Regions from separate parts of the Nocardioides sp. REDSEA-S30_B4 genome, predicted to be linked through region 1. Evidence: riboswitches for the same ligand, from Rfam matches in the RefSeq annotation. Region 1 holds a riboswitch; the other holds the start of a gene.
The links. A riboswitch is a leader RNA that binds a small molecule or an ion and turns the genes downstream of it on or off. The one in region 1 is predicted to bind cobalamin.
Positions count from the first base shown of each region.

Region 2: it holds a riboswitch for cobalamin, as region 1 does, so the genes downstream of both, A6R01_RS13725 (cobaltochelatase subunit CobN) here and A6R01_RS01260 (CbtB-domain containing protein) in region 1, are expected to answer to the same signal.

Region 1 covers NZ_LUPI01000006.1:24,015-27,508, reverse strand. Annotated here, with positions in the region: gene cobT (nicotinate-nucleotide--dimethylbenzimidazole phosphoribosyltransferase) at 1-534, opposite strand, end outside; gene A6R01_RS01265 (CbtA family protein) at 537-1,331, opposite strand; gene A6R01_RS01260 (CbtB-domain containing protein) at 1,322-1,549, opposite strand; cobalamin riboswitch at 1,585-1,735, opposite strand; cobalamin riboswitch at 1,749-1,950, shown strand; gene A6R01_RS01255 (nitrite reductase) at 2,007-2,876, shown strand; gene A6R01_RS01250 (precorrin-8X methylmutase) at 2,873-3,494, shown strand, end outside.
Region 2 covers NZ_LUPI01000076.1:602-4,095, forward strand. Annotated here, with positions in the region: partial or broken gene A6R01_RS13725 (cobaltochelatase subunit CobN) at 1-1,657, opposite strand, end outside; cobalamin riboswitch at 1,685-1,816, opposite strand; gene A6R01_RS13730 (bifunctional NAD(P)/FAD-dependent oxidoreductase/class I SAM-dependent methyltransferase) at 1,855-3,494, opposite strand, start outside.

The DNA of each region.
Region 1 (3,494 bases):
GGGCGTCGTGTTGCCGATGCCCAGGTCGCCACCGAGCAGCAACCGTCCACCGCTCGCGACCTCCTCCCGGGCGACGTCGCGACCCAGCGCGAGGGCCGCCCGGACGGTCTCGTCGGGCAGCGCGTCCTCGACGTGGATGGCGCCCGAACCGCGCCCGACGCTGCGGGCGGTCACGGAGCCGGGCAGGTCGGCGAGGTCGTCGTCGACGGCGACGTCGAGGACCCGCACGCTCACGCCGTGTGCGGCGGCCAGGGCTGAGACCCCGGCCCGGCCCGCGGCGACCGCGCGGACCATCGCCGGCGTCACCGAGGCCGGGTAGGCCGAGACGCCGTGCGCCGCGACCCCGTGGTCGCCGGCGAAGACCACCAGACGCACCTCGCCGGTGCGGCGCAGGTCCGGGGGCGGCACCTGGCCCGTGGTCGCGCAGAGCCAGACCGCGAGGTCGCCCAGCCGGCCCAGCGCCCCGGCCGGGACCGCCAGGGCGGCCAGTCGTCCGGCGGCCGCTGCGCGTGCGCCGGGATCGGGCGGAACCACGCTCACAGCGAGACCGCCAGCGTGCGGCGGGCCAGGTCGCGCCGTGCGTCGGCGGCCAGGCGACCCACCAGCCCGGTCAGCACCACCCCGAGCACGGCCCACAGCGTCGCCTGCACCACGAGCGAGGCGGTGCGGAACTCCCACAGCGTGGCCGCCGGGAACCCGTCCACGTCGGCACCCGCCGGCAGCAGCAGGCCCGCGCCGACGACGAGGGTGAGGTACCCGACCACCGCGGCCACCGACGCGACGTACCCGCCCACGCGCCGCGACGCCCGGACCGCGACCACCACGGCCAGGACGGCGAGCACCACCGAGAGGCCCGCGAAGCCGAAGTACGCCGCGGTCCGCTCACCGATCGTCTCGCCCGAGCCGACCGCCGGCGGGTTGGCGGGGTACTTCCAGAACGGCACGAGCGCGAAGGAGACGAAGCCGACCAGGCCCACCACCGCCGTGGACTGGGCCGGGGAGAGGGAGCCGAGGCGACCGACGGCGTACGCCGCTGCGAGACCGACCAGGCCGCCGAGGGCGATGCCGACCAGCACCGTGGACAGCCACAGGCCGACGGTGCGCTGGACGGTGCGGCTGACGACCGCGTCCTCCTCGGCGTGGGAGTGGGCGGCGCTGCCCTCGGCGTGCTCGTGGTCGGCGGGCGCGGTGGACTCCAGGGCGATCGCCTGCTCCACGGGGGGCTCGCCCACCTGGTGGGCGACGGCGAACGTGACGAGGCCGGCCAGCAGGCCGGCGAGCAGTCCTCGGACGAGGAGGGCGCGGGCGTGCACGGTCGCCCTCAGTGGCACGGGTAGCCGAGCAGGTGGCGGCCGTCGTGCGTCAGCTCGTGGACGAACGAGCCCGACGGCACCGACACGGCGCCCTGGTCGACCCCGACGAAGAAGAGCAGGAGCAGGCCGAGGGTCCCGAGGAAGAGCGTCCATGGGGCGAGCTCACGCAGCGAGACGGGGGCGAGCCCGTCCGACAGCGGGGCGGCGGGCGAGATGGGCAGGGCAGACTGCGACATGAGTCCTCCTCAGGGATGACTGCGTCCCTGGTCGATGTGGATGGAAGCGGACGGTCGGGTCTGACTTCCACCCACCGACTCACCGTCGTACGACGACTCGCGGAGGGCGGTCACAGTAGCGCGACTGCGCCGGATTCCCACCGGCTTCCTCACGCCCGCTCGCCGAACACTAGGGCATCGCTGCTCGGACGGGAACGACCGTCCGCCTCCGGGTGTTGGTACGGTCCTCGGGCCAGTCACTGGGAACCCGGTGAGAATCCGGGACTGACGCGCAGCGGTGTGGGTGACGGGCCGGGCAGCACGCCACTGGCGGGGATCCTCGGGAGAGGTGAGCCGCTGGGAAGGCGCCCGGTGCCGAGTGAACCCGAGTCCGAAGACCTGCTGGCCCTTGCGGCAGCCGCCGTGAGGTCGCAGTCGGGCTCCGCGCACGAGCCCGGACCTCGAAGGAGCTGGCCCGGTGCCCGTGTCGTCCCGTCATCGTCCCGATCGCTGTCCCGCGCTCTGCCGCCCCTGGCCGGCCGACGACGGCCTGCTGGTCAGGCTCCGCCTGGTGGGCGGCCGCGTGGCGGTACGTCGCCTCCGCGCACTGCTCCACGTGGCCGAGCGCTGGGGCGACGGCCGGCTGCACCTGACGGGACGGGCCAACCTGCAGCTGCGAGCCCTCCCCGCCGATCCGCTCTCGCCGGGGGCGGTGGCTGCCGAGGTCGTCGACGCCGTGCTCGCGACCGGCCTGGTGCCCAGCCGCAGCCACGAGCTGGTCCGCAACGTGATGGTCTCCCCGCAGACCGGTCACGCGGGTGGCCGGGCCGACCTGCGACCCGTCGCCGACGCCCTCGACGCGGCTCTGTGCGCGGACCGCCGGCTGGCCGACCTGCCGGGCCGGTTCCTGTTCGTGCTCGACGACGGGCGTGGCGACCTGGTGGAACGCGACTGCGACCTGGGCCTCGTCGCGGTGGACGACGGGGCCGCGCAGCTCCGGGTCGGCTCTGGATGGGGGCCGGTCGTGGCCCTGGACGAGGTCGCCGAGACGCTGGTCGGGCTGGCCGCCCGGTTCCTGGACCGGCGCGGTCACGGCCCGTCGGCGGCATGGCACGTGCGGGAGCTGGACAGCCCGCTGGTGCCGGTCGAGCCCGTCGACGCGCGAGTCCCCGGGGAGTGCCCGCCGCTGCCCCACGGTCCGGTGCCCGGCGGCCGCCACGTCGCCGCGCCCGGTGGGGCGCTGGACCGCACCACGGTCGGGTCGTGGCCCGACGGCGAGGTGGTCGTGACCCCCTGGCACGGCGTGCTGCTACCCGAGTCGCTGCTGCCCGAGGGGAGTGCGGCATGACCTGGCAGCCGAGCGCCCCGGCGCGTCGCTACGACTACGTCACCGACGGGCCGGCGATCTACGTCGACTCCTTCGCCACGATCCGTCGCGAGGCCGACCTCTCCTCGGTGCCCGCGTCGGCCGAGCGACTGGCGGTGCGGATGGTGCACGGGTCCGGCCAGGTCGACCTGGTGCCGGACCTGGTGATCCACCCCGAGGTGGTGCCGGCCGCCCGCGAGGCGCTGGAGGCCGGGGCGCCGGTGCTGTGCGACGCACGGATGGTCGCCGTGGGCGTCACCGCGTCACGGCTGCCGCGCGGCAACGAGGTGCGCTGCGACCTGACCGACCCCCGGGTCCCGGGGCTGGCGGCGCGGTGGGGCACCACGCGCACCGCGGCCGCGGTCTCGCTGTGGGAGCCGGTGCTCGAGGGCGCCGTGGTGGCGATCGGCAACGCCCCGACCGCCCTGTTCCACCTGCTCGAGATGCTGGTGGACGGCGGCCCGCGTCCCGCGGCGATCGTCGGCTGCCCGGTCGGGTTCATCGGAGCGGCGGAGTCCAAGCAGGCCCTCGCGGACCTGCGCCGCGACCACGGCATCGACGTCCCGTTCGTGACCGTCCGCGGGCGTCGCGGCGGCTCGG
Region 2 (3,494 bases), on a different contig from region 1:
GCTTGCCGAGGTGGACCAACGCGTGCGCGCCGAAGCCGCCGGTCTCCTGCGCCGCCTCCAGCCAGCGGTAGGCCGCGAGGTAGTGGTGGCTCGGGGCGAGGTCGGGGTCGTGGTAGATCGCGACCGGGTTCTCCCCGAAGCCGCGCGGCGGCTGGATCAGCAGCACGACGTTGCCGGCGCGCAGCGTCGCCAGCACCAGCTCCCCGTCGTCGTTGCGGAACAACGTGCCCGGCGCGGGACCCCAGGCCTCCTCGATCCCTGCTCGCAGGCCCGCGTCGAGGTCGGCGGTCCACGCGGCGTACTGCTCCGGCGTGATCCGCACGTGCGCCTCGGTGAGCTGGGCAGTGGTCAGCCACTCCTCGTCCTGGCCGCCCGCGTCGATGAGTGCGTGGATGAGCGCGTCGCCCGCCTCGGCGTCGGTGCACGCGGGGTCCTCGGCCATCGCCAGGACCCGGCTGACCACCGCGTCCGGGTCGTCGAGCCCGAGGTCGTAGCCGGCGTCGCGCAGCCGGCCCAGCAGCCGGACGGTGGAGACAGGCGTGTCCAGACCGACGGCGTTGCCGACCCGGCTGTGCTTGGTGGGGTACGCCGAGAGCACGAGCCCCAGTCGGCGCTCGGCCGGCGGGACGTGGCGCAACCGGGCGTGGTTGACCGCGATCCGCGCGACCCTCCGGCAGCGCTCGGCATCGGGGACGTAGTGCGGCAGACCGTCCTCGTCGACCTCCTTGAAGGAGAAGGGCGCGGTGATGATCCGGCCGTCGAACTCGGGGATCGCCACCTGCGTCGCGGAGTCCAGGGGCGTCACCCCGTCGTCGTTGGCCTCCCACTCCGCGCGGCTGCTGGTCAGGCACAGGCCCTGCAGGACCGGGATGTCCAGCGCTCGCATGCGCTCGACGTCCCACGCCTCGTCGTCGCCGCCCGCGCTCGCGCCGGCCGGGGTGGTCCCTCCGGCGGCCAGCACGGTCACGACCAGGGCGTCGAGCGTGCCGAGCGCGTCGTACAGCTCGTCGGGCGCCGAGCGCAGGGACCCGGCGAAGACGGGGACGCCCACGGCCTCACCCGTCGCGTCGATCGCGTCGGCCAGGGCGTGGGCGAAACCGGCGTTCCCCGACACTTCGTGGGCCCGGTAGTAGAGCACCCCGACCCGCGGCAGCTCCTGCACACGGGGAGCCCCCTCGCCGGTCGAGGTGCGAGCGGAACGAGCCACGAGACCCCGGCCCGCCATCCCCCACTGCGGCACCTCGACCGGTGGCTCGAAACCCTCACCGGTCAGCAGCACCGTGTCGGAGAGGAAGGCGTGCAGCTGGCGCAGGTTCTCCGGGCCGCCTTCGGCGAGGTAGCGGTGCGCCTCCGCGGCCACGCCGATCGGCACCGAGGAGAGCTCCATCAGCTCCGCGCTGGGTTGCTGCTCCCCGCCCAGGACCACGGTCGGCATGCCGGTCGCGCGGACCCGGACGAAGCCGTCACACAGGTCCTGCGGGGAGCCCAGCACGCGTCCGACGACCAGGTCGCAGCCCTCGATGGCCTCCGCCATCGTCTGGTGCCCGGGCCGCGAGGGGTTCGCCAGGACGAACTCGGCGCCACTGGCCCGCGCGGACAGCAGGTCGGTGTCGGAGGTGGACAGCAGCGCGATGCGCGCACGACGGGTCTGGCCCATGGGTTTCTCCTCGGGGTTCTCGCCCCTGCTCGGCGGAGGTCCCGTGGCCAGTGTCTGGCTTCGCGGTGGGCCCCGAGGTGCGGGGACCCACCGCGTCACAGTGGCGGAACCGCCCCGGAGTCGCACCGGGTTCCTGTCACCACGAGACGTGTGCCGTCACCCTAGGGCACCTGCGCCCGGGCCCTGACGGCAGCGGGTCACGCGAGACGGCGCGCCCGCAGCACCACGTCGTCGACGTGGTGGCTGCTGGCGGCCCCCGGCGGACGCGGACGGGTCTCGAGGACCTCGACCTCCCAGGCGTCGTCGTCCTTCACCGCCACGGCGATCTCCTCGACCCCCACGTAGGCGTCGGGATCGAACATCCGCGTCTGCTCGGCCACGTCGACCGGCTCGCGCATCGGCGCGAGGTCGTGGGCGACGACCAGCAGGGTCCCTCCCGGCGCCACGGCGCCGAGGAGGTTGCGCACCCCCGTGCGGTCGGGCGAGCGGTGGAACGAGCCGTACTGCAGGGAGACCAGGTCGTAGGGCTCGTCGCCGAAGGCACCGGCCACCACCGCGTCGGCCTGCAGGCAGGTGACGTCGAGCCCGCGACGCACGGCCTCGGCGGCCACGTGGTCCAGTGCGTTCTGGGAGATGTCGGTCGCCGTCGTCCGCCAGCCCTGCTCGGCGAGCCACAGGGCGTCGGCCCCCTCCCCCGCACCCACGTCCAGTGCGCGGCCCGGGGTGAGGCCGGCCACCTCCTGGACCAGGGTGCCGTTGGGGTTGGCGCTCCACATCCGGTCCTCGCCGGCGTACCGCTGCTCCCAGTCGTGTCGCTGTCCCGACGTCCGCACCGAGTCCCGGGCGGCCGTCCGCAGGTCCTCGGACGCCAGGCTGAAAGCGACCATGGCGCCGACCCGGCTGCCATGGGCCGCGGCCGGCAGCACCTGCAGGCTGGGGTCGGTGAGGTTGCCGGCCGCGTAGACGCCCGGCACGGCGGTCTCGCCCGTCATCGGGTCGACCTGCACGAAGTCCCCCGCGCCGCTGGGATGGTCGGTGGGCTCGACGCCCAGGTCCGCGAGTACGTGCGCGCGCGCCCGGAAGCGTGACCCGACGAGCACGGCGTCGGCCGCGAGCACCTCGCCGGAGACCATCTCCACCCCGGCGACGGCGCCGTCGGGTGCCTCGACGACGCGCCGCACCGGCCCGCGGACCACGGGCACGCCGGCGGCCTCCAGCGGCGCGATGCTGTCGCGCTCGACGTCTGGCCCGAGGTCGGTGTGCAGGACGACGGTGAGCCGGTCGCTCAGGTGCCGCCAGACGGGGGCGGCGTGGAGCCCGAGCGGCTGCGCGACGATCATCACCAGCCGCTGGTCACGCACCTCGTAGCCGTGGCAGAAGGGGCAGTGGACGACTCCCCGGCCCCACTGCTCGGCCAGGCCCTCGATCTCGGGGAGCTCGTCGGTGACGCCGGTGGCGGCGACGACCCGACGGGCCACCAGCGTGTGGCCGCCGCTCAGGTCGAGCCGGAACGAGCCGTCCTCGAGGCGGCGGGCACCGAGCACCCGGCCGGTCAGCACCTCGCCGCCGTAGGAGCGGACCTCCTCGCGGCCGATGGCCACCAGCTCGGCCGGCGAGGCGCCCTCGCGCCCGAGGTAGCCGTGCATGTGCTCGGCGGGCGCGTTGCGCGGGGTCACGTCGTCGACGACGACCACGCTGCGTCGCTGCCGCGCGAGCTGCAGTCCCGCTGCCAGGCCCGCGGCCGAGCCGCCGATGACTGCGACCTCGCAGTGGCGTTGCATCGTGCGTCGGTGCCCGTGGCCGTGCCCGTGCTCGTGCTCGTGCTCGTGCTCGTGGT